DNA from 4 places in the Paenibacillus konkukensis genome. Region 3 is predicted to be linked to each of the others. Evidence: riboswitches for the same ligand, from Rfam matches in the RefSeq annotation. Region 3 holds a riboswitch; each other region holds the start of a gene.
What was found. A riboswitch is a leader RNA that binds a small molecule or an ion and turns the genes downstream of it on or off. The one in region 3 is predicted to bind cyclic di-AMP.
Positions count from the first base shown of each region.

Region 1: linked by a shared signal. The riboswitch ahead of SK3146_RS34825 (APC family permease) and the one ahead of SK3146_RS27670 (TrkH family potassium uptake protein) in region 3 are both predicted to bind cyclic di-AMP.
Region 2: linked by a shared signal. The riboswitch ahead of SK3146_RS10465 (CAP domain-containing protein) and the one ahead of SK3146_RS27670 (TrkH family potassium uptake protein) in region 3 are both predicted to bind cyclic di-AMP.
Region 4: linked by a shared signal. The riboswitch ahead of SK3146_RS20505 (C40 family peptidase) and the one ahead of SK3146_RS27670 (TrkH family potassium uptake protein) in region 3 are both predicted to bind cyclic di-AMP.

Region 1 is NZ_CP027059.1:7,938,665-7,946,741, forward strand. Features, by position in the region: gene SK3146_RS34795 (extracellular solute-binding protein) at 106-1,656, shown strand; gene SK3146_RS34800 (hypothetical protein) at 1,718-1,906, opposite strand; gene SK3146_RS34805 (VanZ family protein) at 2,121-2,507, shown strand; gene SK3146_RS34810 (polysaccharide deacetylase family protein) at 2,637-3,539, shown strand; gene SK3146_RS34815 (oligogalacturonate lyase family protein) at 3,786-4,988, shown strand; gene SK3146_RS34820 (hypothetical protein) at 5,105-5,653, shown strand; cyclic di-AMP (ydaO/yuaA leader) riboswitch at 5,945-6,084, shown strand; gene SK3146_RS34825 (APC family permease) at 6,188-8,020, shown strand.
Region 2 is NZ_CP027059.1:2,430,314-2,438,390, reverse strand. Features, by position in the region: gene SK3146_RS10490 (undecaprenyl-diphosphatase) at 1-58, shown strand, start outside; gene SK3146_RS10485 (hypothetical protein) at 129-1,496, opposite strand; gene SK3146_RS10480 (hypothetical protein) at 1,591-1,860, shown strand; gene SK3146_RS10475 (DUF1572 family protein) at 1,990-2,514, opposite strand; gene SK3146_RS10470 (SPW repeat domain-containing protein) at 2,683-3,003, opposite strand; gene SK3146_RS10465 (CAP domain-containing protein) at 3,217-4,095, opposite strand; cyclic di-AMP (ydaO/yuaA leader) riboswitch at 4,101-4,235, opposite strand; gene SK3146_RS10460 (glycoside hydrolase family 28 protein) at 4,477-6,066, shown strand; gene SK3146_RS10455 (sugar phosphate isomerase/epimerase family protein) at 6,155-6,928, shown strand; gene SK3146_RS10450 (response regulator) at 7,147-8,077, shown strand, end outside.
Region 3 is NZ_CP027059.1:6,351,252-6,359,328, forward strand. Features, by position in the region: gene SK3146_RS27650 (YqzM family protein) at 1-65, opposite strand, end outside; gene trxA (thioredoxin) at 353-670, shown strand; partial or broken gene uvrC (excinuclease ABC subunit UvrC) at 773-2,727, shown strand; gene SK3146_RS27665 (CPBP family intramembrane glutamic endopeptidase) at 2,974-4,605, opposite strand; cyclic di-AMP (ydaO/yuaA leader) riboswitch at 4,863-5,018, shown strand; partial or broken gene SK3146_RS27670 (TrkH family potassium uptake protein) at 5,082-6,433, shown strand; gene SK3146_RS27675 (potassium channel family protein) at 6,447-7,112, shown strand; gene SK3146_RS27680 (cation:proton antiporter) at 7,115-8,077, shown strand, end outside.
Region 4 is NZ_CP027059.1:4,727,377-4,735,453, reverse strand. Features, by position in the region: gene SK3146_RS20525 (YwhD family protein) at 1-132, opposite strand, end outside; gene SK3146_RS20520 (hypothetical protein) at 150-338, opposite strand; gene SK3146_RS20515 (M1 family metallopeptidase) at 382-2,553, shown strand; gene SK3146_RS20510 (hypothetical protein) at 2,568-3,383, shown strand; cyclic di-AMP (ydaO/yuaA leader) riboswitch at 3,826-3,963, shown strand; gene SK3146_RS20505 (C40 family peptidase) at 3,969-4,436, shown strand; gene SK3146_RS20500 (NADPH-dependent FMN reductase) at 4,855-5,397, opposite strand; gene SK3146_RS20495 (STAS domain-containing protein) at 5,714-6,196, shown strand; gene SK3146_RS20490 (SRPBCC family protein) at 6,364-6,813, opposite strand; gene SK3146_RS20485 (DUF2306 domain-containing protein) at 7,169-7,813, opposite strand.

The DNA of each region.
Region 1 (8,077 bases), 1.6 Mb from region 3:
GCCTTCTTCCGTACGGCTGCCGAAGCCGGGCGGAGGGCGCCGGGAGCTTGCGAATATCATAGTAAGTTAATTCGTATTCCGATGAGAAAAGGGAGGAATAGAAACATGATGAAGATGAAGAAAAAAAGAGCGGCCGCGGCCGCAATAGGTATCGCTATGCTGGCAACGGCATTTGCAGGCTGCAGCTCGTCGGGTAGCAAGCCTGAGGCGGCGGGAACGGGGAGCGGCGGCGGGGCGCAAAAAGAAGAGCCCTACAAATTTTCCGTGATGATGAAAAGCTTCCAGAACGATGCGATCACGTCGGAGAGCAAGATTTGGAAGCAGGTCGAAGAATATACGAATACGAAGCTGGAGGTGCTGTTTACCCCCGATGCCGCATATGGCGACAAGCTGAACATTACGCTGGCCTCCGGCTCGATGCCGTCCGTTATTTTTACCGCGAACGCGAAGCTGCCTTCGATCGTTAATGCCATTAAAGGCGGCGCCTTCTGGGAAATCGGCCCTTACTTGAAGGATTATCCGAACCTGCGGCAGATGAACGAGACGATTCTGAACAATACGTCGGTTAACGGCAAGACATACGGCTTGTATACCGCAAGGCCGCTCGGCCGGTTCGCCATTTCTTACCGCAAAGACTGGCTGCAGGCCGTCGGCATGAGCGAGCCGAAGACGACCGACGATTTCTACAACATGCTCAAGGCGTTCAAGGAGAAGGACCCGGACAAGAACGGCAAGGACGATACGTACGGCATGGTCGTAACCAAATACTCGGGGCCGTGGGATATTATGTCCACCTGGTTCGGCGCGCCGAACAAATGGGGCATCGACAAGGACGGCAAGCTGGTTCCGGCTCACTTGACTCCGGAATATATGGATTCGCTGAAATATTTCAAAAAGCTGTATGACGAAAAGCTCATTAACCAGGATTTCGCCGTCTACGACTCCGCCAAGTGGAACGATCCGATTATTAACGGACAGGCCGGCGTAGCGGTGGACGTGGTCGACCGTTCGTATCAGATCGACGAGAAGATGAAGGCGGGCAACGTTAAAGGGGAAATGGACGTGATCGCCGCGATCAACGGGCCTAAGGGCGCTCCGGTTACCCCGGCAACGACGGGCTACGGCGGTATATTCCTGATTTCCAAATCGGCGGTAAAAACCGAAGCGGATCTGCGCAAGGTGCTGAACTTCTTCGATAAGATCGACGACAAAGACATGCAAATTCTGATTACGTACGGCATCGAAGGCACGCACTACAAAGTGGAGGACGGCAAGCTGGTGACGATTTTGAGCTCCGACTCCCCGCAAGCGCCGGACATTAACATCAAGAGCTTTAACCAGCTGCTGATCGGCGTACCGAACGTGCTGGATACCGCGTTCAAAGCGGGAACGCCGCTTCGCGCCAAAGCCAACGAAGTGAAAGCCGCCAACGAGAAGATCGCTCTGCCGAATCCGGGCGAGCCGTTAATTTCCCAGACCTACACGCAAAAAGGCGCGCAATTGGATCAGCAAGTGGAGGATGCCCGCGTGAAATTCATCGTCGGCAAGATCGACGAAGCCGGCTTCCAAGCCGAGATGGAGCTGTGGAAGAAAAACGGCGGCAACGAATACATTAAAGAAATGAACGACGCTTACGCGGAGAGCAAAAAGAAATAAGACGGCAAGAGCCCGGTCCGGCAGACGGATCGGGCTCTTATGCTTGCTCGGGTAAGCCGGCTTAGATCATGTAATCGTCGTAATCGCGGTCGCTGGGCGGTTTCCGCTTGCGGATCAACAGGGCGACCAGCAGAAGCGCGGCAAATAGCGCATAATAAACGGCGCACTCGATCCCGCTATTCGAGTTGATATAGTAGACGAAGGCAAATGGAAGCGGGAAAAGCAAGGAGAACCAAACGATCTTTTTCAATAAACCACCTGCCGATGTGTTGTTGCCATCATCATACCACTAAATGTTCACGAAATGAAGCAGGGCCAGCCGCCTAAAAGTGAAGCGGAAGGGATTACAAAGCCCTCTTTTTGCACGATTTTACAAGGTTTTACGCTTGCGATACAATGAAATCGAGGTGAGGGTATTGCAAAAGCGTTGGATCTGCTGGATCGCAGTGATACTATGGTGTGTTATGATCTTCTGTATAACTTCATCACCGGCGGCAACCAGCACAAGCACCAGCTCCGTCATTCGCTCCGAGATTCAAGCGAAGCCCGCCACGATTCATAAGATCGATTTTGGCGTCCGCAAGGCTGCCCATGTCACGTTATTCGGTGTTTTGGCCGTACTGCTCTACACTGCAATCGGCGAGCGGAAAGTCGCGGCGGTGACCGCCTGGATCGGGGCGACGCTGTATGGAGCGACGGACGAGATTCACCAAATGTTCGCTCCGGGCCGGACTCCCTCGGTCACAGACGTAGGGATCGATTCCGCCGGTGCGCTTGCCGCACTGATCTTGTTTTACCTGCTCCGACTGATCGCGAGCAGAAGCGGGCTGCTTCGGCGGCAGGGGCTTTGACCCCGGCCCGCGATTTCAACGGGCAGCAGGCCCGATTACGGCTGAGATGCGGCCGCTTGCAGCAAAAGTTTCCTCCTTCGAGTATATCTGCTATTATTTTAAATATTGCAGCATATCAAAGGAGCGATTATGTACAAGCGGATTATTGTTATCGGACTTATTATCGTGATTTGCGCTTTTTTCTTATTGAATCGCAGCGGCTCGGGCGACGATCATTTTCGGAATCAGGTCGCCGTGCTGACGTATCACCACATCGATCCCGTGGAATCCGAATATACGATCTCGCCGGAGCGGTTCCGCGAGCACTTGCTGGCGCTTACGGCCAGCCATTATGAAGTGATTTCCGCAGAAGAGCTGGTCCGGTTCATTAACGAAGGCACGCCGGTTCCGCCCAATGCGGTGGTTATCACCTTCGACGACGGGTATGAGTCGTATTACCGGTACGCTTATCCGGAGCTGAAGCAGCAGGGGATGACGGCGACGAACTTCCTGATCGTCCGTTCGGTCGGCGACCGCGAGGCCGAGACTCCGTTTCTAACGTGGGATGAAATTAAACTAATGCATAAGGATGGTTTCAGCTTTTATTCCCATACATACGATTCTCACGGCTTCAACGTCAACGAGAAGGGCAAGCAGGTATCTCCGCTGACGAATCGGATCTGGCTGGAAGGCGAGCAGCGGATGGAGACGCAGGAGGAATACGAGACGAGGGTGAAAGCGGACTTGTCCCAAGCCGAGAACGCGCTGCGCGAGCAGCTCGGCAACACGCTGTCGATGCTCTGCCTGCCGCACGGCCGCTATAGTCAGACGCTGGTCAAGCTCAGCAGCCAGGTCGGTATCGATACGATCTTTACCGGGGATTACGGGCTGAACTCGGTCGGAGACCATCTGGTGAAGCGGGTGACCGCCGGAGTGCCGACCTTATCCGGACAAGGGCTCATAGACAAAATCAATAAAGAAACGACTCTGCTCGGCAAAGGCGAAGACCTGCTGAAAAATTTGATTTTACAAATCCGGTATCGCTTTTTCTAAAGCGAACGTTATAGCAGCTGCAATGATTTCGAACCGCGCGAAGGCGCGGTTTTTTCGTATACCGCTTCCGCAGAAGCCGATTCCGGCACTTAGGCCGCACGCAATCCGGTCAAATCAAAAAAGTCCAAAAGAAGAAAGAAAGTGCAATCCCCTCCGGGCACCGAAACAAAAAAGTGGCGTTGTCCGAAAAGAGACGATCCTATAATCTGGTTGTAGCAAGATCAGACTAATGAATGGGGTGGCACGATGAGTTCTAACGGAAAAGGGAAAACATGGCCTGCAGAATGGCGGGAGACCAAGGATCTGATTACAGGGCTTCCGATGAAACAGCTGACGAATTATATGGCGCACAGCTTCCATCTTTACTTTACGAATGACGGCTGGTACGACAACGGCACGAAGCTGCTGTTCGGGTCGGACCGGCTCAATGCCACGAATTTGTACAGTTTGGATTTGACGAACGGAGAGATTACCCAATTGACCGATTTTCCCGCCGGGACGGCCGTCGGGCTGCAAAACGCCTTTATTAATCCGAACGGCACGGAAGCGTATTTTACGAAAGACAAGCAGCTGCTCTCCATCCATCTGACGACGCTCGAAGAGAAGGTGCTGTATACGGCGCCGGATGGATTCAATCTCGGCAATCTGAGCTGTACCGCCGACGGGGCATGGGTATGCACCTGCATCAAAGAAGATTTGTCGGACCGGATTCCGACTTCGCTCGGCGCCGGATATATCGGCTTCGAAGAGACCGCGAGGGCCAAGCCTCATTGCAAAATCGTCAAAATTCCCGCTGCCGGCGGTGAATCGCAGATTATCCATGAAGATAAAGTCTGGATCGGGCACGTCAACACGTCGCCGACGCAGCCGCATCTGCTCAGCTTCTGTCACGAAGGCCCGTGGGATTTGGTCGACCACCGCATTTGGTGCCTGAATATCGAGACCGGCGAATATTGGAAAATCCGCCCATCGGAGGATAACGTCTTCGTAGGGCATGAATATTGGCATGCGGACGGAGTGACGATCGGCTATCACGGATATACCGAATCGCTCAGCAATAAGGACGGCAAGTTTATCGGCTCGACCAAATACGATAATACGGACAAGGTCGAAAGCGCCTTCCCGTTCCAAAACATGCACGTACACTCCAACGACGCTTCGCTGATCGTAGGGGACGGGCAGCAGACGAGCGCCTATCACGGAGATCAATTCCAGGATACGATCTGCCTGTGGAAAAACAATCAAGGCGTTCTGGAAGGTCCGCGCATTTTGTGCAGGCATCGCGGCAGCTTTCAAGCGCAGAAGCTGCATGTGCATCCGCGGTTCAGCCCCGACGGCAAGCAGGTGCTGTTTACGAGCGATATGACCGGATACGGGAATTTGTACTTGATCGACGTTCCGGATTTCGACAGCTTGCCGAAGCAGCCTTTACTGCCCGGCAGCCATTAACGCAGGCATCAGACAGCGCTTGCAAATCCCGTTATGGGACCGGCAGGACTGGACAACGGACGCAGGCTCCTTTACAGTAAAGAGTATAAACATCATATGACTAAAGGAGATTTGCAATGAAGAACAAACTGAAGGCGGCCGTTATGCCTGCGATAGCTCTCAGCCTTATGTTCCTGCTGCCTGCTGCGGCGGTAGAACCTTCGGCGAGCGAGCGTCAGCAGCTTGCGCTGCCCAGCGAGATGGCCTTTTCCATTCCTATGAACAATTTCTGCAGCACCGAACAAAATATGGACTTCGCGCTGCAGCTGTCCAACACTTCCGCATCGCCTGCGCAAATTACGCTGCATTTGTATCAGCAGGACGGCAGCGAATTCAAAGAAGAGGGCTCGTCTTACCGCGATATCGGTTCGACGCTGGTCCCGGGGAAAGCCGCGAGCTTACCAGGCCATGCGACAGGGCTGTACCATATTAATTTCGGTAATCACAAACAGTGCAACGAACGCGTCTATATGGGCACGGTGGAAGTGAATACCGGAACGGCGTCCCTCTTGGCAAGCGGTTGGGTCAGCAATAACGGTGCGTTCCAGAACATCGTCGTTAACGAGAATAAAACATTCGACCTGTCGGCTCCGGCCGTGAAGACCGAGACGACAACTTCTCCGTAAACGATGCCGAAATTACATAAAATGTAAATATATGATATACTTGAACCCGGAAGCATCGATAGCGTCCTTAACAGACCCTATCATGCTTCTTTTTTTCGCCGAATCCCCTGTCGAAAAAGGAAATGTCAAGTCGCGATTCCAAATCGGCGTTTGCTCAAGAAAATTCATGCGATGATCCATGTCAATGAAGCTGGCGGCAGGCTGTCAGATTTTTTGACTTATAATCGCGCAATTCGGCAGTTTCAATTCATTTACTTAAGGAAATAAAAGAAGTATCATACGATTCATGAAAAAAATTTAACGCTGAGTTTTCTTAGGAAAAACGGGGGAACCAACCGATTTTGGGGTGAATCTATCGTTCGACGATGGAAGAGCGCTCTTCTCACGCTCTAACCCGCCAGCTAACCTCGTAGGCGCTTCTGGGAAGGAAAAATGCACAGGCGTTTATCCTTGTGTATTTTTTTGTTTTTGGGCATAGTAAGAACGCCTTATTTTTCTTGAAGATGAACTTTCAGCCAAATTGAGGGTGTAATCATGACATCGGATTCTATCAAGAGAATCGTATTTGGACGACCGCTCAAATCCAATGAGCTGGAGCAGGAGAAAATGCCGGTATGGAAAGCGCTGCCGATTCTTTCTTCCGACGCGCTATCCTCCGTAGCCTACGGCACCGAGCAAATTCTGCTTGCCTTGGCCGTATTCGGAGCCGCAGCTTTTGCGTATTCGCTGCCCATTGCCGTCGGAATTATCATCCTGATCACGCTGCTGGTCGTCAGCTATCGTCAAGTGATCGACGCATATCCCGGCGGGGGCGGGGCCTATATGGTGTCGAAGGAAAATCTCGGGGTCCCGTTCGGGCGGCTGACGGGCGTGTCGTTGTTAATCGATTATACGTTAACGGTAGCGGTATCCGTATCGGCCGGCGTTCAGGCGATCACCTCCGCTTTTCCGGTCACTATCCCATATATCGTGCCGATCGCGCTGCTCCTTGTCTGGATTATGGTCTGGCTCAACTTGCGGGGAACTTCCGAATCCGGCACGGTGTTCGCTTTCCCGACGTATTTCTTTATTCTGTGCGTACTGGTGCTGATCGGAAAAGGCGCCTTTGATCTTATTACCGGCTCCGAGCATGTCAGGGAATCCCAGCTGATTCCTACATCGATGCCGGCGGGCTTAACGCTGTTCGTACTGCTTAAGGCGTTCTCGTCAGGCTGTTCGGCGGTGACGGGCATCGAGGCGATCTCCGATGCGGTGCCGCATTTCAAAACCCCGTCCCAGGCGAATGCCAAACGAACGCTCGTATCGCTCGGCACGCTGCTGGCCATTATATTTGGCGGGATTACCGTTCTAACGATCGCTTACGGCATCGCTCCCGACCCGAAGGGGCATACTTCCGTTCTGTCGATGGTCACGGAGCATGCTTTCGGCCGCGGATGGATGTATTACGCCACGCAAATCGCGACGATGATGATTTTGACGTTGGCGGCCAACACCAGCTTCAACGGTTTTCCGATATTGGCCTCCATTATGGCTGTCGATAAAAATTTTCCGAGAATGTTCGCCAACCGCGGGGACCGCTTATCGTTCCATTTCGGCATCGTCACTCTGGGCGTGCTGGCCAGTCTGCTGCTGATCATCTTCAAGGGAAAGACCGATGCGCTGATTCCGCTGTATGCGATCGGAGTATTTCTTTCGTTTACGCTGGCGCAAAGCGGGCTCGTTCGCAAATGGCTGCGCGAGAAGCAGAAGGGCTGGCAGGGGAAGCTGGCGATCAACGGGCTCGGCGCTATCGTCTCCTTCGCGGTGCTGATTATTTTTTGCGTGACCAAATTTGCCCAAGGCGCCTGGATCGTGATCGTGCTTACTCCTGTGCTGCTGTGGTTTATTACCCAAATTTACGAGCACTATGAAGATGTGGCCAAACAGCTGCGCTTCGATCTGGGAGAACCGCTGCCGCATAAAGAATCGATCATCATCGTTCCTATCGCGGGCATTCACCGGGTCGTGGCCTCGACCATCTCCTATGCGAAGACGCTGTCGCCCAATGTGATCGCATTCTATGTGTCCTACTCGGACGAGGACGAAGACCGGATGGAGGAAAAATGGGAGCAGTGGAACCCGGGAGTGCGGCTCGTCATCTTCAAATCGCGCTACCGGACGCTGATCAAGCCCTTGGTCGATTTCATCGCCCGCATCGATGCGCATGTGCAGGAGAAGCAGACGATTATGGTGCTGCTGCCGGAGTTCGTTCCGAAGCGCTGGTGGCATCGGCTGCTGCATAACCAGTCCGCCTACCGCATCCGTTCCAGATTATTGCGGGAAAAAGATATTGTCGTCGCCACATTGCCGTTTCATTTAAGCGAATAACTCGAAATCATGAAGGCCATTCTCCGGCGGGGAGGATGGCTTCATGCGCCTTTCGGC
Region 2 (8,077 bases), 3.9 Mb from region 3:
AAGTTTTATCCCGCGGCCTACAGATTCCGGTACAACGGGCAAACGATCCTCCTTGTAGAGGAGTCGGCGGCGGCGCTGCGAACCTGAATAACCTGAGTGCTTCCATAAAGCTCTCAGGTTATTTGTTTTTAATTTTGCTCCGAAGCCAGCTTCAACGGCATGCCGGTTACGGCATCGCATACTTCGTCGTGATCGACGAGCTTATAAGCAAGAACGGCGCGCTTGGGTCCCGTTAGACAATCGGAGGCTTTCAGCATATACTGCAGGCTTAGTTGAAAGCAGCCTCGCAGCTGCTCCCAAGCCTCGGCGGCTGTAATTCTGGGGGGAAGAAGGCCGGCGGTATCTATCCGCTCCTTGCCGGATTGAAACAGCTTCAGCGCGTCCATGACGTTGGTCATTTCCCGGGTTTGGCGGTCGAGGAACAAATTCAATTTGCCGCCGATGATCGGAATGCCGTGACGCAGGCGGTGAATTTCCACCTTGATTTGGCCGCCCTGCATGCCTTCGATCGGGTGATGCCCGTCCTTTCGCAAGAAGGCGAACTGGCAAGGCTCATGGGCGTAGCATTGCTTCAAATAAGATACGGCCAGCTGACGGGCGGCGGCGATTTCCGAATTTTCGAGAAGCGGTGCAAAAGGATGCGGAGCTGTTAAATCCGCCTCTGTAACCGCGTCGTCCAGCTTAAGAACATCGTAATGGGCAGCGGAAAATACCGGTTTGCGATGTATTTGAATAAGCTGATTGTACTCCGGCTCGGGCCGGTCCAGACGGATAAGCTCAGTCACCTCCGCTTTATCGCTATACAGAATCTGCCCGGTTTCGGCGTCGAATATATCCTCCCGGTACATATAATGAGGGTGCGAGGACGGATGGAATAAGGTCAAATAGCAAAGGGACAGCTGATTTTCGCCGATCATCTGCCGGAATTGCTGCGCAGGTTTGGCCTGCCGGGGATCGGTAAACGAACATTCGTCCCATACGCAGAAGAGGTGGAGCAGCTCGAACCGGCTGCTAAGCTCGATATGGAAAGCCTGATGAGCGGCAAAGGAAATTCCTGCGTGCTGTCTTGCATATTCGAGCTTATAGCGATTTTTGCCGATCGCCTGTTTTTTCCTCAGCTGCAGTTCCTCTGGGGCAATCGGCAGCTGAAGCTTGTCAATCCATTCGATAACATGGGGATAGACGGCATTATACAGCTCCGAATGAAGCTCCGTTCGCTGCTCCCGTTCCTCGCTTCGGCGATCATGTCTGTAATAAGCGGCCAGCCTTCCCGTCAGAGCGTCCAGCTCGGCCCGGATCGTATGCCGGTTGACCAGCCCTTCCTCGTCCAGCTCGGGTTCGCCGATTCGGTTCCATTCCAATTCAATCTTGTAAAAAGGTTGTTCTTGCGGCGACGAGTTGCGGTAAATTCCGCCGGTTGTCAATTCATGCGTCGCGGGAATCCCGATACGCTGCTCAATGATGGTTATGCCGTCTTGAACCGTAAGCAGCTTCATGAACGTTCACCTCCTTACAAATCATTAGTATGTACTACGCTGAAGGAGGGGGTTCGTTGCAGCTTCTTCCTGATTTGGGACGTTATTTCCGCGGATGTACGGCAGGCGGAAGGCGGATGCGTCGGCTGCGGAAGCGAATATTTACCCGTCCGAGCTGCAGGGGCGGGAAGCGTACGAAGCGCTGCTGGACGCAATTCGATCGCTGGTTCGCCGGAAATCCGATGAAGCGCAGCTTCGCGGCGGCTTGATCCGGTATCGCTGCTGCGGGCTCGTCTCGCCCGCGAGCGATTTGCCGCTGCCGGCCATCGGACAGTGCAACGGAGAACTGCTCGTCGATCTGGAAGTTACGGAGCCGCTGACTTAAGGGCCAGGTTCCGGCAAATGCTCACGAAGCATCTACTCGCCGGAGCGTACGCCTAGATCCCGTCCCAGTTGCAAAAGGCAAAGCCGCTATTCGCAAGTGGAGTAGCGGCTTTGACGCTTGTCTGGGCGTTTAAGGCTTGAACTGGCGGGATTGCCCGCGCGGGATGCTCAGCGTCTGCCAATGATTGCTCGCCAAATGCTTGGAGAGGAACACGATCTGGCCGACATGATAACCGTAATGGGATACTTGCCGCTGAATTGCCTTCACGACCGTATGCGCTTCGCCCCGGATCGTTACGTTCCGCGTCGTATCGCCGGGGGTCAGTCCCTCCAGCGCTCGGAACAGCGTACACCAGCCTTCCTCCCAAAGCTCCAGCAGCTTCTCGCGGCCGAGCCCCTTGGCTTCGAACTCGCCGTCTCTGTCGCGGCTTGGCTTTTCGCCGTCGGCGGTTAAGAAATCCGTCCAGCGCGACAGCATATTGCCGTGCATATGCAGGATCATAATTTCCAGCGAGTTGGATTCATCGTCGAGCGTTACGTGAAATTGCTCTTCGCCCAGCTGAGCCATCGCGCGGTCAGCCAGTTTTTTCATGCTGTGAAACGCCTGAATGCTCTCTTCCAAAAACAATGCGGATACCGAAGCTGCGGATTCCATATTCTTCCTCCTCATTCTCATCGTGTCACCCTTTTACGATAAGGGATCGTACGCAAAAAGTACATTCGAATGTTTTTATCGACGTCGATACACTTTTTATTCATCGGGAGAATAACCGACGTTTTCGAGGAGGCATCAGCTTCGCCTTAACTTTGCATCAAAGCCGCATCACAAGTCTTCGTTCATCGTATAATAATTCAGCATTACCGTAGTAATGCCGAGCGCGATATAGATGATATACTCTGCCAAGCCGGACAAATAGGCGAACGGAAAAATGACGAACCAGATTCCCGACAGCATCGACAGCCAGTTGAACCAGGAGTTCCAGCCCGGCTTCTTCAAATAAAAGGCGAACAAGGACGCAATAAACTGAATCGATCCGAAGACGACACTGGTTACGACAGCGCTTTCATGAGCGAATTGAATCCAATGCGGAGCAAAAACAAACAAGAGACCAATCAATGCAGCGAGCAAATTTTTAACCGCCATTTGATTACACCTCCCGAATGATGAAAAACGTTGAAGCGGCGCGCACCGGCTTGGCAACCCGCTTTTGTCGAGCCAGCGGCGGGAGGAAGCCTTATCATATGTATATGCAAGCGGTTTCAAAACGTTCGGGATTTTGCAAAAAAGAGGCTGCATAAAAGGAAAAACCTCCGATGCATGGCGCACCGGAGGCTGTGGCATACTACGTTATAAAAATTAGTTGGCGATAAATTCTTGAACCCATTCGCCGTTATAATAAGCAACGCCGATTTTCGTATAATTCGGGCTCAAAATATTCTCGCGATGCCCTTGGCTGTTCATCCAAGAGTTCATCACTTCTTGCGGATCGCGTTGACCTTTGGCAATGTTTTCGCCGGCGTAAGAGTAGCTGATGCCGAATTGCTTCATCATGTCGAACGGAGAACCGTAAGTCGGCGAGTTATGATCAAAGTAATTGTTCGTGTACATGTCTTTAGCTTTGACAAGAGCCATATTGGACAAGGAGCTGTCTTCCGTCAAGGCGCTCAGCCCGGCTTTTGCGCGTTCTTGGTTGACCAGGTTGATCACTTGCGCGGCATAGTCGGATTGCGAGCTGTTAGCCGTTCCTTGATCCGAGCCTGCGCTTCCGTTGTTATTCGTAGTGCCAGTGCCTGTATCTGCAGTACCGCTTCCGTTATCGGAAGTGTCCGTACCGTTATCTACAGTACCAGTTCCGTTATCGGAAGTGTCCGTACCGTTATCTACAGTGCCTGCGCCATTGCCTGTGCTGCCATTGTCGCATCCCCATCCGGGATTCGTTGTTTGAGCTGGAACTTGCTTCCACATGCCTGCCCACATATTGCCGTTGCTGTTACTGCCCGGCTTGAATACTTGCCAATTGCCTTGTTGGCCGTTCAGCAAGGAATTCAGGTCAATTCCGCTGCCTTGCTGTCCTTTAAGCAAGGAATTCAGATCAACGCCGTACTTTTGCGTCAAAGCGTTCAATGCATCGTTACCTGTAACCGTATTCGCTGGAGCAGCGGAAGCGGCGCTAACGCCGATAATTGGACTAAGGGTAAGTACACCTGTCAATAACACTTTTTGAAAACGATTCAAGAAAAATCTCTCCTTTTCGCGGCCTACGAGGTTAGCTGACGGATTCGGGTCAAAGAGCAATCACCCTGCCGCAAGAAGCGGCTTCACCCCATGGAATGGGTCCCCCGTGCTTTATATAGAAGCTTCGGCCTTTATAGTTTTTTTTGAAACTTGTGCTCGTTGTTGCCCGACTCTAGTATCGGATCCCGGTGGGCTGTCCTTGAGCTATTATATTGTAGCACGTGTCCTGCCCGATTTCATGGGACAAAGTCTTCCAGCGGCGTTAAATCCGATATGTGAGCTAAAGATTATTGTGGATATCGGCACTCGTTGCTATGATAAACCCGTCAATGCAACGACATCCGGTCATACCCGGTAATTTTAAGGCAGGAGGAAATTGAAGTGAATCATACTGTGCACTCAGATGCAGCTTACGAGAGCAATCCGCCGTTCGACATGCCCGAGATTGAGCTTCCGAATATACCGGAATACAACGTTATAATTACCGATTTCGGGGCACGCGGCGATGGAATTACGAAAAATACGGAGGCTATCGCGAAGGCGATCGAGGCTTGCGCCGCAGCGGGCGGAGGAACGGTCGTTATTCCGTCCGGCGTCTGGCTGACCGGTCCCATCGTATTCAAAAGCCGCATTCGTTTACATACAGAGCCCGGCGCGGTCATTCGCTTTAGCAGCGACTATGCCGATTATCCGTTAATCGAATCGAATTTCGAAGGGCTTCCCGCCGTTCGCTGTATGTCCCCGCTGTTCGCCGAGCGGCTGGAGGATATCGCGATTACCGGCGGCGGTATTTTCGACGGAGCCGGGGATGCTTGGCGCCCGGTGAAAAAGTTCAAAATGACCGAGCTGCAATGGGGGAAATTAACCGCCTCGGGCGGCGTCGTCGATGCCGACGGCGAAATCTGGTGGCCTTCCGAGGCGGCGATGAACGGAGCCGCAACCGTAAACCGGCTGCGCAAGCAAAGCACGGCGGCGCTGGCTGACTACGAGCCGGTCAAAGCTTACTTGCGTCCGGTTCTGCTCAGCTTCCGCGAGTGCAGGCGCGTATTGCTGGACGGGCCCACCTTCCAGAAGTCGCCGGGCTGGTGCTTGCATCATTGGGTGAGCGAGCATATTACGATTCGCGGTGTTACCGTGCGCAATCCGTGGTATTCCCAGAACGGAGACGGGCTGGATCTTGAATCATGCAGATATGCACAGGTGACGGATTCGGTATTCGATGTCGGAGACGACGCGATCTGCATCAAATCGGGCAAAGACGAAGCGGGACGCAAACTGGGCAAGCCTTGCGAATACGTCGTCGTCCGTCATTGCACCGTCTACCACGGCCACGGCGGCTTCGTAATCGGCAGCGAGATGTCGGGCGGCGTGCGCCATATGCTCGTATCGGATTGCTCGTTCGTCGGCACCGACGTCGGCTTGCGCTTCAAGAGCACCCGCGGCCGGGGAGGCGTCGTCGAGCAGGTGTATATCCGCAATATCCGAATGAAGGATATCGCGCGCGAAGCGATCACCTTCAATATGTATTACGAGGTGAAGGCCGATACGGACGCGGCGGCGGAAGTGAACGAAGGAACGCCCCGGTTCCGCGACATCTTCATTGAAGACGCCGTATGCGCGGGCGCCGAGACGGGCATTCAGCTCAAGGGCTTGCCGGAGATGCCGATTCGCGGCATTCATCTGCAGCGGGTATGCATCGAGGCGCAGCGGGCGATCGAGTGTTCGAACGCGGAGAACATCTCGATGAGCGAGGTTACCGTCGTGCCGAAAGAGGAGGGGCCTGTGGCACGTATCCACAACAGCCGCGACATCTTGATAGAGAAGCTATCTTGCCCCGCGCGGCAGGAAGTATTGCTGCATGCGACCGGCGAACGCACTGCGGGCATCGACTTGCGAGCGGTATCCGCTGGAGCGCCGGCGGCCGTCATACTCGGCGAGGAAGTGACGGCCGGCGCGGTAAAACTGCAGTAGTCCTGCCATCTTCCTTCTGCTATGATGGGAGGGAAGAATGCTGAAAGCGGCGTCAAGCCGTATAATTGCGCCAAAGGAGCTGACGCGCATGACATGGAAGACTGGAGAAATCTATCTGGGCACGATATTGCTGGAGCAAAACCGCTGGACGGCGGATAAGGAGCCTTCTTACCGGGTCAGCGATTGGCTCCCGCGTTGGCGGCGGGACGGGTTTGACGGCGTTGAGCTATGGGAGAATCATGCCGCCCGCTGCGAAGAGCAGGAGCTTGCTCGGCTGGAGCGATCCGAGCTGCCTATCGCCGTCTACAATTCCTACATATCGTTCGACGACGGCGCGGAGGAGCAGCGGGCGGAAGCGGCCCGGCTGATCCGCCGGCTCGGGGCGCGGGCGGTGAAGTTTAACTTCGGCCCGGAGCCGGAGAAGCTGCAGACATATATCCGCAACTGGAACGAGTGGACGCGGCTCTTGCCGGCAGACTGCCGCCTGCTATGCGAATGCCATCCGGGCACGGTGATGGAGGAGCCGCAGGCGGCCGCCGCGGCGCTTTTGGCGATGGACCGCTGTGAGGCGATCGTGCATCCGTTTCACAGTCTCGGCCCGCTGGCCGATTGGTTTCGCCGCCTGGGTTCGTCGATTACCCACGCTCATGTGCAGTACCGATTGTCGGGCCAGACGTTTCAACGGCTGAACCGCAATCCCGCCCATATCGCCGGCATCCTTAAGGAGATGAGAGAAGCCGGCTTCCGCGGCTCGTTCACTCTCGAATTTGCCGAAGGAACCGGGCAGGGAGAGCAGCGGGAACAGCTGTACGAGGCGGCTCTGGACGATCTGAGTCTGCTCCGGCAGCAGCTGGAGCCGTAAGTCGATTTAAGCCGGCGTTAATCGGCCGTTTCTGTCCCTTGCGGGACGGGAACGGCTATTTGGCGCTGCGCCGGAACAAAAAGTTCCCGAATTTCATGTCGAAATTGACTTGCAAAGGTAGGATTCGACACAGGCTAAGAGTATAATAAAAAGGCCGGACGGCTAAGTTCGAGCTACATATAGGGTCCGTTCGGACCCGCTATTTAAGGGAGGGGCCGATGAGGGCGTCGCTGCGAGTGCGAATCAGTGTGTTGTTTTTACTAATAACGAGTATTTCACTGACTCTGGTAGGGACCAGCAATTACCGTGCGGCCAAGCTGACCATCCTCCAATCGCTTAAAGACAATGCCAGGGCCAAAGTGCAGACCCAGGCGCAGGATCTTTCGACATGGATTTCGACAAGGCTGGCCGAAGTCAAGGTGATCAGCCATACCGACTTGATCCGTTACGGAACGGATAACGAGCGGCTGGAATATTTATTAAGGGAGCGGAATCGGTCGTCGGGCAATTTTGCCTCCTTCGGCATTAGCGATACGCGGGGCATTCTGAAGCAGATCGACGGCTCCGTCACGCCGATTGCCGGGGAAGCGGGGTTCAGCGATGCGCTGCAGGGCGACGATGTCGTATCGAATCCTATGCCCGGCCAGACGCCAGGCAAGCTGATGATTACGATGCGAGTTCCGATTTTCGACAATGAATACCGGATTAAGGAAGTATTGAATGCGGATTTGGCGGCGGACCGGGTGTTGGGCAGGTTTACCGACTTTATGGTCGGACCTTCGGATGTCACTGTGCTGTTCGAACGGGACGGAACGATTATTTATCATCCCGATCACGACAAAATTCTGCGCTCGAATGTGCTCGATTCCGATTCCCCTTTTCAGCCGATCGTTCCCGAGCTTGCCCGCAAACGGTACGGCTTCGTAGAAACCACAGTAAAGGGAGAGCCTTACTTGCTCTTTTATTCCGAGGTACCCGGAACGAAGTGGTATATGGCGGTGCAGGTTTCATACCGATCGTTCGAGAAGCCGCTGCAATCGCTATTTTGGCGCACCGTGCTTACGGTTGTCGTGACGGAGCTGCTGCTGGGCATCATTATGTTTATCTTATTGAATAAAGTAGTGAATCAGATCAGGCAAATTTTGAACG
Region 3 (8,077 bases):
ACATCCAGAAAGTCGTTGGTAGGTTCTTCCATTACGTGCAATTCAGGGTGTTTGGGATCGCTCATGTTTGAATATCCTCCTTAAAGGCAGCCCAGCGGGCAGCTTGATAAGCATAAGTCATGTTTGTCAAGCTTGTGCGTGTACTAAGTTAATCATAGTATACCCAACTTCAGAGTTCATTGTAAAGCAGGTGAAAGTGACAATTGTGCGACGTTTTTTGGACAATTTGTTCACGGAAGGCTGCGGTTCCATGGGAACAGATGGACGGGCGGGCCGCGGTTGAAAATGGGGTGCTTTGTGGTATACTTTACTTGTTGACAACATTTTATCCGTCGAAGGGAGAAAGCTTACAATGGCTATCGTAAATGTAACGGACCAATCCTTCACTAACGAAGTGGAAGGATCAGGTACGGTTCTTGTTGATTTCTGGGCGCCTTGGTGCGGACCTTGCAAAATGATCGCTCCTGTATTGGAAGAGCTTGATAAAGAATTGGGGGATAGCGTTAAAATCGCTAAAGTCAACGTCGATGACAACCCTGAATCCGCATCGCGCTTTGGAGTTATGAGCATTCCTACGTTGATCGTGTTCAAAGATGGACAACCGGTCGACAAAGTGGTTGGCTTCCAATCCAAGGACGCGTTGAAAAATGTGGTAACTCGCAATCAATAATCGTTTTCTACAGAAAACTCATAATGAGAAAAAGCTCTTTTTCTGCTATGCTGGGAAAAGGAGCTTTTTTGCTGTTTAGGGGAAAGGAGTGGAACTAAGGCGATGGTTGAAGGGGATCAAGAGCGGAAGCAAAGAGCGGAGGCGATTCGCAACAAGCTTGCGCTGCTGCCGGAGAAGCCCGGCTGTTATCTGATGAAAAATAAAGAAGGCACGATCATATACGTAGGCAAGGCCAAAGTGCTGCGCAACCGGGTGCGTTCGTATTTTACCGGGAGCCACAGCGCAAAAACGCAGGCGCTCGTAGTTGAAATCGTCGATTTCGAATATATCGTGACGGCCAGCAACGTGGAAGCGTTAATTCTGGAGTGCAATCTGATCAAAAAGTATCACCCGCGGTACAATGTGCTGCTGAAGGACGACAAGTCGTTCCCGTATATCAAGATCACGAACGAAAAGCATCCGCGCCTGGAAGTGACGCGCAGAGTATATAAAGATAAAGGCAAATATTTCGGTCCGTATCCGAACGCGTTTGCCGCGCAGCAGACGAAGAAGCTGCTCGACCGGCTGTATCCGCTGCGCAAATGCAAGACGCTGCCGGATCGTGTCTGTCTGTACTACCACCTCGGGCAATGCGTCGCACCCTGCGAGTATGAGGTGGCGAGCGAGGAATACGAGCGGATGGTTCAGGAGATCAGCCGGTTTCTGAACGGCGGGCATGACGAGATCAAGCAGGATTTGACGCGCAAAATGCACGAAGCCGCCGAGGAGCTGAACTTCGAGCGGGCCAAGGAGCTGCGCGACCATATCGTGCATATCGACGCCGTGATGGAGAAGCAGAAGATTACGACGCTTGACGCCGTCGACCGCGATGTGTTCGGCTATGCCGTCGATAAAGGCTGGATGTGCGTGCAAATTCTGTATATGCGCCAGGGCAAGCTGATCGAACGGCACACGTCGACTTTCCCTTATTACGGGGATGAATACGAGGATTTCATCTCGTTCATTACGCAATATTACAGCGATAATCCCGCGCTGCCGAAGGAAGTGTTTCTGCCTGCGGAGCCGGCGGCGGGAGAGGAAGAAGGGGACGCTGCCGCCGAAGCGCAGCTGCCGGCTGCGGAAGAGGACGGAGCGGCGGCAGGCTCGCTGAAGACGGACGTCAAGGAGGCGCTGGAGAGCTGGTTGAAGGTGAAGATTCATATTCCGCGCCGCGGCTTGAAGAAAAATATGGTCGACATGGCCTGCGACAACGGCCGGGTCGCTCTGGAAGAGAAGTTCCGGCTGATCGAACGCGACGAGCAGCGGACGATCAAGGCGGTGGAGAACCTGGGGAATGGCTTGGCACGGGCGTCATTCACCGCATCGAGGCGTTCGACAACTCGAATATTCAAGGCTCGGACCCTGTATCCGCGATGGTCGTCTTTACCGACGGCAAGCCGGACCGCAAGGAATACCGCAAATATAAAATTCGCACGGTGCAAGGCCCCGACGATTATGAAACGATGCGCGAAGTCGTGCGCCGCCGGTACGAGCGTGTGCTCAAGGAGAACCTGCCGCTGCCCGATCTGGTCGTAATCGACGGAGGCAGGGGGCAGATCTCCGCTGCGGTGGACGTGCTGGAGAACGAGCTGGGCCTCTATATTCCGGTATGCGGGCTCGTCAAGGACGAAAAGCATAAGACGGCTCAACTGATGATGGGAGAGCCTCCCGAGGTGGTGCAGCTGCCGCGGGACAGCCAGGAGTTTTACCTGCTGCAGCGCATTCAGGACGAGGTTCACCGGTTCGCCATCACCTTCCACCGTGAGACGAGAGCCAAGTCGATGATCGTCTCGACGCTCGATTCCATCCCGGGGATCGGCGAGAAGCGCCGCAAAGCGCTGCTCAAGCATTTCGGCTCGCTGAAGAAGATCAAGGAAGCGGCGATCGAAGATTTCAAGCCGCTCGGTATCGGCGAGAAGCTCGCTGCGCAAATTCTGCAGTCGTTAAACGGCGAAGCCGAGGATAACTCCTCCGATGACGCTTCCCCGGAAGCGGAGGAAGCCGGCCAGGAGGCGTAATAGCGGGTTAGCCGCGGGCATCCGCGTGCTCTACGGGATAGAACCGGATGTCGGGCGCGAGGCGGGATCGCTTGCTCAGGCTTTAAACACAGCGATTCGACGCTTTCATTCCCGCGGTCGCAGGCTCCCGGCAGCGATCGGCGATACAATGGCAATCTCAATCAACAAAAGACGCCTTTCCTCAGGCAGGAAAGGCGTCTTTGTTCCGCATTAGAGCCGTATCAAGGTGAAAAAGGAGCGGAGAAGCTAGGTTTTTTTAAAAGAACGCCTCAGCCTTGCGTGGAGCCAATAAGCCGCCCAGCCGATCAAAGCGGGGAAGACGATATAAAACAAGCCGATTGTGCTGATCGTCCAATGCTCCCCGTCGAACAGCGACAGCCCCATTAGAATGCTGTCCATCGACGCATGAGCGAACAGCACGGTCATAAACCCGTATTTCAGGAAGGCATAGCCGAAGATAAGGCCGATGATCGTCACTTCGATAAATCGCGTATAAACGGGATAAATCGGATACTGCGTATGGCTTAGCGCCCAAATCATGCCTGGGATCAATACCGCCGCGAAGCGGTTTCTGACCAGCTTCAGGAAAATGGCGATGCCGAACAGCCGGTAGACCGCTTCCTCGGAAATCGCCGCGGCCCACGCCATCAGCGGGAACAGGCCGGGCACCGTCATATTCAGCACGGAGTCTGACGGATCGTTGACAGCCCAGACGTCGAAATATTCGCCGGCAATAAAGTAGAGCGTCTGCTGAATGCCGAGAATGAACAGGCACAGCAGATAGCCGCGGAACATAGCGCTTCTTGCATGGCGTCCGAAGCCGTCGTTAGCCCATACCGGCCAGGTGATCCAGCCGCGCCGCTTCCACATATGCCTGCCCGCCAAGAAGGAGAAGTAGACGCTGACGGCCATCAGCGCGATGACAATGTTCAGAAACCACAGATTGAACGTCGCCTCCCACTGCGACGGTCCGTTCGAGTGCATCGTTCGCAGCGCCGGAATCATGTTGAAATTGTTCGTGATGTAGATAGCCAGAAACGAGGCGGTCAGAAACAGACCGCGGCGGAAGGTGATTTGCCTGCGGTAGCGAATCACGACGACCAGAGCCGCCGCCGCCATCAGGAGCGAAGCCAGCATGCTGATGCGCGTCATCGTGGAAGCATTGTCGTTCTGCTCGTCCTGCCAGCTCTTGAACGAGGCGGGAATGCCGAAGTCGGCATGGAACGCGGTCGTCTTTCCTTCGGATACGGCCAGGAGCAGCCGCAGCCTGGCTTCGCCGATTTGCTTGCTTTTGCTTATGTAGACGAAACCGGTGCCGAGCGCCGACGTTTTTTGCCGGTCTTCGGGGTCGAGCGGGCTTGCCTCGCTAAAGTCGGCGGGCGAATACCCCTGCTCCGCCATCGTCCGCTCGGCCGCCTCCCGCGGATCGGAGGCTTCGGACGAGACGGTCTGCCGCTTCGCCGCCGGGGAGGTGAAGGCCGACCAGCCGAGGATGCGCAGATTCGCGAAATCCACATCTACATAGTAGGTTTTCCCTGTGCCGTTCTCGTTAATTTCGACTTCGAAATAGTCGATCGGGTAGTCCGGATAGCTTTTCAGATAAGTTTCCAGCAGCTGCTCCTTCTGCAAATATCCGCTGCGGTCCGAGTGGGACTGGAACAGCGTGCTCGCCGCATAGTCTTCCGCAAGGGAAAAGCGGTCGCGTACGAATCGGACGGCTGCGTCCGCCGCCTGCTGCTTGGTCACCTTCGGCAGCGACTCGCCGGTTTCCGCGGCATCCTCCGGATGCAGCCAAGAGGAGCCGAACAGGACGGCCAAATAGAGGATGATTCCGAAAACTGCCAATTTCAGCAGAGAAGATTCCGCAATTGGTTTCACTATGAAATTCTCCTTACCGTAGAATGGGCGATATTGTGAAAAGGGTATGGAATATAAGTACATTGTATTCATTAAACTTAGCATAGATGCACAGCGGAAATCCAATGAAATTACGAGCTACGAGGGGCAAAACGCTGAAAAGCAGCGCGGAGGCTTCCCCCGCTTCATGCCAGGTCAAGTATTGACTTGTTTATCGTTTGATTTCGAGCCAAAGCGACTTTGTACTTATAATGAAAGAACATTATAATTCATATCAATTGAATACGAAGCCGAATTTCTTATCGAAAACGGGGGAACCATTTGCAGTAAGGGGTGAATTCGATTCCATTGCCGACGAAACATCGCAATGGAAACGATAGGGTGCTGTGACCCGAATCCGTCAGCTAACCTCGTAGGCTATCGCAGGAACCTATTATGATGACATTGGGTTTCCAGTGTCTTTTTTTGTTGCCCTAAAACATTCGCCGAGGTGAAATATGACATCCGCCATAAAAAAAATCGAGCTGACTCCGCCGCAAATTCTCGTGATCGGTTTCGCCGCCATCATTTTGATCGGCGCCGCGCTGCTCTCGCTGCCGGTCGCCTCCGCCTCCGGAGAGCCGCTGCCATTTCTCGACGCTTTCTTTACGGCTACTTCGGCGACTTGTGTTACGGGGCTGGTCGTCGTGGATACGGGCACGTTTTTTTCCAAGTTCGGACAGATCGTCATTATCGCGCTGATCCAGGTCGGAGGGCTCGGATTTATGTCGATGGCGACGCTGTTTGCTTTTGCGCTGAAAAAACGAATTTCTCTCAAGGAACGGCTCGTTTTGCAGGAGTCGTTGAATCAGGGAAGCATGGAGGGGATCGTGCGGCTGATCCGCAAAGTGATCCGGTATTCGCTGACCATCGAGCTGGTCGGCGCCATTATTTTCTCGATTCGCTGGTCGCTGCAGTTAGGGCCTGCCAAGGGCATTTATTTCGGCTTCTGGCATGCGATATCGTTTTTCAATAACGCAGGCTTCGATTTGTTCGGTTCGGTTAACGGACCGTTCAGCAGCTTAACCTCATTCGTGGGCGATCCGGTCGTCAACCTCGTCACAATGGGGCTTATCGTGCTGGGCGGCATCGGCTTCGTCGTCATGTCGGATCTGCTGGAGTTCAAAAAGCGCAAGCGGCTGTCGCTCCATTCCAAAGTAGTGCTTAGCGCAACCGGTGCGCTGATTATCGCCGGCGCCCTGGTCATTTATATATTTGAATACAGCAATGCCAAGACGCTGGGCTCGCTGAGCTGGTCAGGCAAAATATGGGCCGCCTTCTTCCAGTCGGTGACGCCGCGGACGGCGGGAGCCAATACCGTCGATCTCGGCAGCTTGCGCCAGGCGACGCAATTTTTCATGATCATCCTGATGTTCATCGGGGCTTCGCCGGGCTCGACGGGGGAGGGATCAAGACGACCACCTTCACGACGCTGATCGGCGCGATGATCGCCATGGTGCGCGGGAAAGAGGACATCGTGCTGTTCCGTTACCGCCTCGGTAAAGACCGGATTTTGAAAGCCATCACGCTGACGATGATCGCTCTATTCCTCGTCGTGTTCGTCGCGATGATTTTGTCGACGACGGAGGGGCACCCGTTTCTGATGATTTTGTTCGAAGTGACCTCGGCTTTCGGCACCGTCGGTCTCACGATGGGAATGACGACCGATTTGAGCCTCGTCGGCAAAATATTGATCAGTTTGATGATGTTTGCCGGCCGCTTGGGGCCGCTTACGTTGGCATACGCGCTCGGACCGAAAACGGAAAAAGAGCTGTATAGATACCCGGAAGGGAAAATTACGATTGGATAGGGGTACAAAAACAATGAAACGTAGTCAGTATGTCGTCATCGGGCTGGGCAGATTCGGCTCTTCTCTGGCGAAGGAATTGATCAATTTGGGGTACGAGGTGCTGGGCATCGATAAGGACGAGGAAGCCGTCGACGAGATGAGCGACACGCTGACGCATGTCGTGACGGCCGATTCGACGGACGAGGACGTGCTGAGATCGCTCGGCATCCGCAATTTCGACTGCGCTATCGTGGCGATCGGCGACGACATTCAAGCCAGCATTTTGACCGCGATTCTGCTGAAGGATATCGGCGTCAAGACGGTCGTTACCAAGGCGCTTTCCGAGCTGCACGGCAAGGTGCTGCAGAAGATCGGCGTCGACCGGGTGATTTTTCCGGAGCGGGATATGGGAATTCGGGTCGCGCATCAGCTGGTCTCGCCGAATTTGCTCGATTACATCGAGCTGTCCAACGACTATACGATCGTCGAGCTGTCCGTGCCCAAACGGCTGTCAGGACGGTGCTTGAAAGATTTGGACCCGCGGGCCAAGTACGGCTGCAGCGTCGTGGCGATCAACAAGAAGCACGGCGTCATCATCGCCCCTAGCGCGGCGGACATGCTGGAAGAACAGGACGTTATGGTCATTATCGGAACGAACGATCAAATCGAATCCTTCGAGAGCGAAGTTATCAATTTATAACTATGAACAATGAAGCCGCAGAGATGATTCACCATGTGTTGTTATTATTAATTCTTATTCTTGGTTTGGGTATGCTGTTCGGCCGCCTGGCGGGCCTGATGAAGCTGCCGGATGTGGCGCTGTTCCTCATCGCCGGGATGATCGTAGGGCAAGGGCTGCATTGGGTGAGCGAGACGAGCAGCTCGTTTACGAACCAGTTCATATTGACGATCGGTTCGACGCTTATTTTGTTCGACGGAGGGCGCAATATCCGGCTTGCGGGGCTGAAAAAAGTATGGCTGACGGTCACGCTGCTTAGCGTGCCGGGCGTGCTGATTACTTGTTCCGTCGTTGCGCTGTCCGCCCATTGGCTTCTGGGAATCCCGATGATCTATGCGGTGCTGCTCGGGGCGATTGTTTCCTCGACCGATCCGGCGACGCTCATTCCCGTGTTCAAGCAGGTGCGCATTCGCACGAAGGTGCGGGAAACCGTAGAGAGCGAATCGGCTTTCAACGATGCGACCGGCTCTATACTTACGTTCTCCGTCCTTGCCGTGATTACGGGAAGCCAAGGCTTCTCGCTGGCCGGCAGCCTGGAGGATTTCGCTCGCACGGCGCTGGGAGGCATTGCGGCGGGGGCGGCGATCGGGCTGGTCATGGCCTTCATCACCGGCCATCTCAGGCTCGGCTGGCTGCGCGATTATGCGGCGATAGCGCTGGTCGTGACGGCGCTCGGAGCTTACTGGGTTGGAGATGCGCTGCATGTCAGCGGGTTTATGGCTACTTTTACGGCGGGACTTATTTGGGGCAACGCCGATATATTCAAGCTGGATTTGAACGATAAGCTGAAGGAAATGACGCATTTCAGCGAGAACATGACGATCATTATGAGGATGCTGATTTTTATTTTGCTCGGCAGCCAAGTGAATTTGCGCATCATCGCGGCCAATTTGTGGCCGAGTCTGGCGGTAATCGCGGTTTTCATC
Region 4 (8,077 bases), 1.6 Mb from region 3:
AATGACGCTGGACAATTGGCTTAAGTCGATCGATCCGGCTCCGAAGCCTTTATGCTCCTTTTTGCCCGCCACGATATTCAAGGAATTTAATTTCTTCGGCTTCTCCGCCGCCTGGTCTTTATTTATATCCATCGAAGGCACCATCCATTTTACAAGATAACATTGCTCACTTCTTCTATTTTATCTAAAAAGCGACCCTCATTTCCAGTGCATCCGAAAAAATATGGTTTTCCGGCTGCGCCGCCGATGTCTCTCGCCTGCACCGGATCGGCGCAAAGCGTCCTGCCGGGGTTGCAAAATTTCTTTTCCGGCCGGTAGAAATAATCCTCGTCCCACAAACATATACATGCTGTAGATGCTTGTCAACGGGGTGAAAAATAGATGAAAAATGTTTTTGGCAACCGACTTGCGCAATGGTGTTTGGTTATCGTACTAGCCAGCGGAGCCACGTTTGTAAGCCAAGCCCTGCCGGCTGGCCATCCTGAGGCGCAACTCACTCTCTTCTCCGACATAGGGCAAGGTACGAACTTGATCGGCTCTCTGGCGCCAAATCCCGTTACTTTCGATTCCTCCTCCGTCAAAGGAGAGCCTGAATTTCCAACGTTTCAATATGATTTATCCCAAGCCGACGGCTCCTCGCTCGGGCTTCAGCCGCAGCCGCTGGCGAAGCCCGCAGCCGCGCTGCTGAACGAACCGGGCTTGCCTCCCGCACCGCCCAGTCTGCCGGCCAAGCCGGTGGAGAAGCCCGCCCCGCAGCCGCTCAGCAATCGCATCGTAGAATATCATATGAACGTCGAGCTCGACGCCGACGCCAAGTCGCTATCCGGCACCCAGACGCTCACGTGGAAAAACCCCGGGAACCTTCCCGTGCAGGAGCTGTACTTTCATCTGTATCCCAACGCGTTCAATTCCAAAAAGACGACGTTCATGAGAGAATCGGGCGGCAAGCTGCGCGAGGATAAAAGCAGCGAGAACAGCGTCGGCGGGATGGAACTCAGCAGTATGAAGACGCTCGACGGCGAGGAGCTTCTCTCCCGGGTCGAGTACGTTCAGCCCGATGACGGGAACAAGGATGACCGCACTCTGATCAAGGTTACTTTGCCGAAGCCTGTGGGCGGCGGAGAGAAAATTACGCTCAAATCCGTATTCTCGGTCAAGCTCCCGGCCGTATTCGCCCGCATGGGTTATGCCGGAGATTTTATTATGGCGGGCCAATGGTTCCCCAAAATCGCCGTCTACGAGCCCAAGGGCGTGCGGGGAAGAAGCGACGAAGGCTGGAATTTGCATCAATATCACGGCAACTCCGAGTTTTATGCGGATTTCGGTATTTACGACGTCCGCATCAAGGTGCCCAGCAACTACACGGTGGCGGCCACCGGTTTCCCGACAAAATCGCCGGTCGACGACGGCAAGACGAAAACCTATTCGTTCTACTCGGACGATGTGCACGATTTTGCTTGGGCCGCTTCGCCGAATTTCATTTATTACGAGGAGCCGTACGCCACGGCGCAAATCCCGGGAGTACGCATTAAGCTGTATCTCGATCCCAAGCACGAAAATTTGAAAACCCGCTACATGACCGCGGCCAAAAAAGCGCTCGCCCGCTATTCGCAATGGTACGGCACTTACCCTTACTCGACGCTATCCATCGTCGTTCCTCCGGCGGACGGCAACGGCGCGGGAGGAATGGAATACCCGACCCTCGTTACCGGCTGGGGCGCCGCCGACGATCAGCCCGACCTGGAGCTCGAACGGGTCATCGTCCATGAAATCGGTCATCAATTCTGGTACGGCATGGTCGCCAGCAACGAATTCGAGGAGGCTTGGCTCGACGAAGGCTTCACCTCCTACGCGGAGGATAAGCTGATGGAGCTGGAATACGGCGTGAAGCCGAACCTGACCGTCGAATCGAGCTACATCACTGCCCCCGAAGCGCTGAAGCAAAATTCCTGGAGCTATGCCGGACACAATCAATACGCGGAAAATGTGTACACCCGAGCCAAGCTTGTGCTCAAATCGATCGAGCAGCAGGTCGGCCGAGATACGATGGACCGCGTGATGAAAACGTATTTTCAACGCTGGAAATTCAAGCATCCGACGACCGAAGACTTTCAGAAGGTGCTGGAGGATGTGACCAAAACGAGCTGGCGCACCTTTTTCGATCAATATATTTACGGAGGGCTGATGGTCGACTATGCCGTGACGGACATTCAGTCGAAGAAGGTCGTCCGAGACGGGCAACCGATGTACGAAAACACCGTACGCATTCAAAAGTTCGGCGGCACATACAATAACGTCCCGATCCGTTTCCATTTCGCCGACGGCTCGCAGATCGATAAAACATGGGACGGCATCGACGCGGATGTGCTGTTCAAGCTGAACCATACGGCTCCGCTGGATTATGCGGTCGTCGATTCGCAGCATTCCATCGTGCTGGAGAACAAACGAATTAACAGCTTTATGAAAACGAATGTCGATTCCAAGCTGTCGATTCGCTGGAATCTGGGAGTCGTCAAATTAATCGAGACCTTATTCGGATGGGTCGCATGGTGAGGTGAACGGTACCTATGTGGAAAACGGTAAAAAACGGTTGGCATCTGACCTGGAACCAGCCATTCGTCGTTTGCACCTTATTCATCTACAATTTATTGTGGGGACTGGCGCTCTATGAAATGATCCGCTCGATCATTGTTCCCCTGCTCCACCGCTACCCGGGCCCGGAGCTGGAACGGCAAGCCGTCCACATGTTCTGGATCGAAGGACAGTTTCAGCTGATGAAGACCGATCTTATCGACAGCTATGTCGGATGGGGATTGTGCCTGCTTATCGCACGCATGCTGCTGAGCCCGCTGCTTAACGCCGGGGTGTACTACTCCCTGCAGCATACCGAATTGAACGCCGGCTACCGCTTCGTACAGGGCATGAGGGAGTTCGCCCTCCCCTTCTTCCTCCTGTACGTCCTTCAGATCGCTTTGCAGCTTGCGCCTCTGTATTGGCTCGTACCCAAGACTGTCGATATTTACGGCAAACACGCCACCATCTATGCCATCGCGCAGGAAGTGCTGCCGCTGCTCATCGCCTACGGAGTGTATACCTTCCTCATGCAGACGGTCTTCATGTATTTGCAGTTCGGGCGGATCAGCGGCAAATCGTCGCTTTTCGCTCTAACACTTCTCCTGCGCAATCTGTTCCCGATCCTGGTGCTTGCGGCAGCTCTGCTCATCGTCATCTTGGCCGTGTCCACGGCCGTTATGGCCTCCGCTATGATCTGGACCGGCTTTCTCGCCCTGCTCGGCTATCAGGTGTACCGATTGATCCATATGTTCTGCAAGCTATGGGCTATCTCGACGCAGTATGCCCTGTGGAGCGCCAAGAGCGAATAGAGCTCCGGCCATCCGGCAATCGCCTCCCGGCGCGAGCCTGCGACCGAACGTAAGAAAAACCTTCCCGAATCACAATTACAGTGATGAAGGAAGGTTTTTTTATTTTATCGCATCAAAATAGCTCCGGTATGTTCCGGACATGCCTATCCCCTTACAAAATCCAGTGCCTTAGGGCCTATATCCATAGGCCTTCGCAAAACGCCCCTAGCTTCTCATTCTTCCTTTTGTCAAAGTCTATCGGCATTTGTCGAAACCTCTTCTGTCTCCCCTTGCCTCTGCAGCGAAATTTTCGTTCATTCCCCAAGGAAAACCCTTACATTTATTGTATGTTCATGGTTCGACTCTAAAAGGTTTCAAAAAATACGCATTAATTGTGAATTTTTTGTGACAGCGGAAGGAAAAATGCGGTTTTCATCGAAATATTGTATTCGACTCAAAAAAATCGTACATATTGCCGAATTTCCACAGATTGGGAAACGGGGGATCCAGACCCGGGTGAATTGATCTCGTCTTAAAGTGATCATAGGGAACCTTCAACCGAACCCTTAAGCTAACCTCGTAGGCACCGGAAGGGGACTATTTCTTTTGAAGAAGTTGTTTGGATTTGCCGTATCTGTGGCACTGTTTTGCAGCTTTCAAGCAGGAAGCGCTTTTGCGGAAACGCCGCTAAGTCAAGCCGTGAACGAAGAACTTGGAGTGCCTTATAAGTGGGCAGGAACCACGACGAAGGGCTTCGACTGCTCAGGCTACACTTCCTTTGTTTTCGCAAAATTCGATATCGACTTGCCTCACACGTCAAAAGGACAAGCAGAAATCGGTACGACAGTAGCCCAAGATGATCTTCGCCCTGGCGATCTCGTGTTTTATAACACGGATGGCAAAGGAATCTCTCATGTCGGCATCTACGTCGGGGACGGTAAGTTCTACCATTCCGCGACAAACAAAGGCGTTACGGTAACCAAGCTTAGCGACTCGTACTATACGAAACGCTTCGTAACCGCAAAGCGCATTTTGTCGGACGACCAGTATCAGCAAGTGATGACCGACAAGTAATATTTCGAGTGGTTCCTTCATGCAGCCCTTAAGCGTTTGTTTCCGTCACGCCCCACGTGCCGGACAAGCCTTAAGGGCTTTTTTTTCGTTAAAGTATGCCTTTGCGCTAGCTCGCTCTGGAGGCGGTCCTTAACGGTATGACAGGCTGCTTCTTACGCAGGACCACACTTCGTTGGCAAAGCTCCGAATAGGAGCTTTTCTTCATTATAGCTAGAATAACTCCATTTTGGAAGCATTTTTTATTAGGAGGTACTAAGACATGATCCTAGCGTTTCCCACTAAGGTACGGCTGCCTTTGAAATCCCCCTGCAGTAAAGAAGGTAAAGGCCCCCGAACGGGGTGGCAACGGGATGCCGTCACCACTCTGCCTCAGGCGGTGCAGCCGTTCGGACAGACACTCGAGGGCGCCGGCATCGCCTTACTGCGGACTCGAAACGGCATCGCTTAATGCGTTAAGCAGAAGCCGAAGATCCTTTTCCATATCCGGGTCGGTGAGGCCTCCTTGTGCATCCAGCTTTTTACTGATGAACGGGATTCGCAGCGAAGCCCCGTCCGGAATGCGGGCGCTCATTATATTGAGCGTCAGCAGCAGCGAAGCGTGCGCCTTCTCGCCGCCCGCAGCAGACGGAGAAGCGCTGATAACCGCAGTCGGTTTGCCGAGGAACTCCCCGGACGATACGATCCAATCCAAGGCGTTTTTGAGACTTCCCGGAACTCCCGCGGCGTACTCCGGCGTGCAGACAAGGACGGCATCGGCTGCGCGAAGCGCTTCCCGCCAAGATACGACGGCTGCAACCGCCTCATCCCCATCCATTTCCGGGTTAAAATGCGGCAAGTCTCCTATCCCTTCATATAACGACAGCTTCATCCCTTCCGGCGCCAACGCCGCGCAAGCCTTCAGCAGCGCCGTATTCCATGACTGTTTACGCAGGCTGCCGGAAATCGTTACAATGTTCGTCACTTTGAAATACCTCCTTCTTTTCCCGCCTCTAAAAGTATAGTGATTCATTCGTGGCCTGCGGTCGATAGAGATATCCACTCGCTCTTGGAGAATCCCTCTACACAGGCGACCGCTTAATCCGTTCCAATTCTCCCTCGGCGGATCGCTTCATTATAAACCGTCACGTTAATGAGAGAGTCAAGCGGCCGGAGCCGCGTAAAAATACGGAATTATCCAAATCAACCCGATACCGAACGTAACGACTCCGAGCAGGAACCAGCCAAGAAAGCTTAAGTACGAGCTGGGAAGCCAGCCTCTTCCGGAAACGAAGCAGTTCTTGCTGGAGAATGCCGCATTCGCCGGCAAGGAAGCGTCAAGCTCTGGCGGGAGATCTCCCGAAGACAAGAAGCTCCCGCATAACGACAGCCCGCTCTTGATCCAAGGCAAGCATTCGAAAACCTCGCTCGTCTTGGAGCTTCGCGGGAATGTAACAGCGGAAGCCGAAGCCGATTTGCTGACCTATCGCGATGAGCGAACCCGATTAAGAGGCGGATCTACGACGCTGATTATCAATTTTCAAAAAGTCGGGTATGTCGACAGCGGCGGCCTGTCCGTGCTTGTTCGCTTGGCCCGGGCCGTTACGGACGACGGTTCGCGGGTGTTTGCCCACGGTTTGCATCCGTCATGCGGAGCCTTGTTTCGCCTCGTCGGGATAACCCGCTATATAATGATCTATCCCGACGAATACGCTATTGAGCAGCGCGTAAGCAGTTCGGATAACCCCCATGCCGTACCGAAGGCAGCGCGGATTACTTTCTAGCCCTAGTTAACTTAGCTTCTTGGATCAAATCGAACTTATGATTTATGTTACGCGTTAAACACGCAAAAAAGGCTGCACTAAGCCGCTTTCAGCTTATTACAGCCCTATCCCTTCCCCTACGCGGGGCTCTTCCTTTATTCCGGCAGCCTCAGTTTGTTCGCTTCGGTTTACCAGCCGAAATCGAGCGTTTTACCTGTCTCCACATACGATTTGATATTGCTGAGAATCATCGGCCAGCTCTCTTTGGTATTCTCGTAAGAAGGATGATTCTCCGGCCATTGATCGTTGATCAGCGTCACCTTGGTGCTGCCCCCCACCGTCTCCAGAGTCAGCGTGACTCGCGTCTCCAGCTCCTCATGGTTGTCGCGGTAAGACGGCCCGGGATGCTCGGTGAAGCTCATCAGCCGATACGGCTCGAACGCCAGCACCTCGCCGTACACATGCACGGTCTCATCCCCTTCACTGCCTGGTCCGACATATTCATACCGCGCTCCGACTTCGAAGGTCGACTCGAGCGTAGAGCCGAAGAAGATCGCTTTCGTCGCTTCGGGTTTTACAAAAATGTTCCAAACGTCCTCAGGCTTTGCTCCGACATAAATGACATATTTAAGATCCAAGACATGTCCTCCGTTCATTGATGGAATGGTGCAAGCTTCACTAAGCCAGCGTCTCTATTATATGAATTGGGGGACGGCAGGTATTGTAAAAACGCGACAAAAGAATCGGCACGGACACCGTTCTCTTCCCGATCAATGCTAATAACGTAACTCCTGGCACGGCCGCCAGGGCTGGCCTTTTTTCGACACGCTTCCCAACGTCCTGCAGACGATTACTCGCAGACAATCCTCCAGTCCAATGGCATTATCGCCGCTGCTTAATACATCATATAAACGCACCTGAACGTTAACTTGACTTCATAACCGCGTTCAAAAAAAACGCGAAGATGCCTCGCAATGGGGCATCTTCTTTTTTTCAAAGATTCGACAATCCGCTCTGCTTAAAACCCGTCCGAACGATCAGCTCCGCAAGCAGCACGAGCAGCACGATTGCGCCATACACACCGATCGTATAGCTCACCGTATAGGAAAGCCCCACTCCGGCATAGCAAACCCAGGTAATGAAATGAATCGGCACGTTCGTAAAGCAGAAAACGTAGCTTCGGAGCATCCATCTCCGATGGCGGTCGATCCGCTTCTTTTTGGCCATGACCAGCGCCGCAATCGTCACGATCAGCCAATAAGCGTTTAGTTGGTTAAAGGCGATGCTGGTAAGCTTGCCTCCGGTCGCATAAGGAGCCATGTACCCGGAGGTGACGTCTACGATAACGACGCTAAGCAAATACGCGTAGCCGTTCCATCTGTGAACCCTGCGGCGCTTCTCCCAGATCAGCCTGGAAAAATTAATGAGGCCCGTCAGCATCGCCAAGCAGGCGAACGCAACATGGACATACATGACCGGAAGCCAGACAGGAAGCTGCACGGGCCGCTTTGCCCCGGTTTTATGGCTTAGAAATGCGGACGCTCCGGGATCTTTTATAAAATTCATATATATAAAATAGATAATGAGTCCCATGACTGCAATCATCATGAAGCGGTACATCAGCTTTGTTTTGGTCATTGTAGTGTACCTCGATCTGAGGAGCCTCAAAGCCCCTTCCCCTATTCAGCGGCAGGCCGCACTTCCATTTTACCTAGAAACGGGCTCCGTTTGTCTGTCAATTTAGCAACAATCCGTATCACATCCGCTTGGGCTACGGGTCCATAGGTAAAATCGGCTGAGAACAGTCATCATCTGCCAAGGCGGCTCCGAAGAAAATCGACGGCCCGAATGGCAACGCCTATGGCGTGCAGGCGATTGTTGAAGGGTAACCAAGCCCTAAGT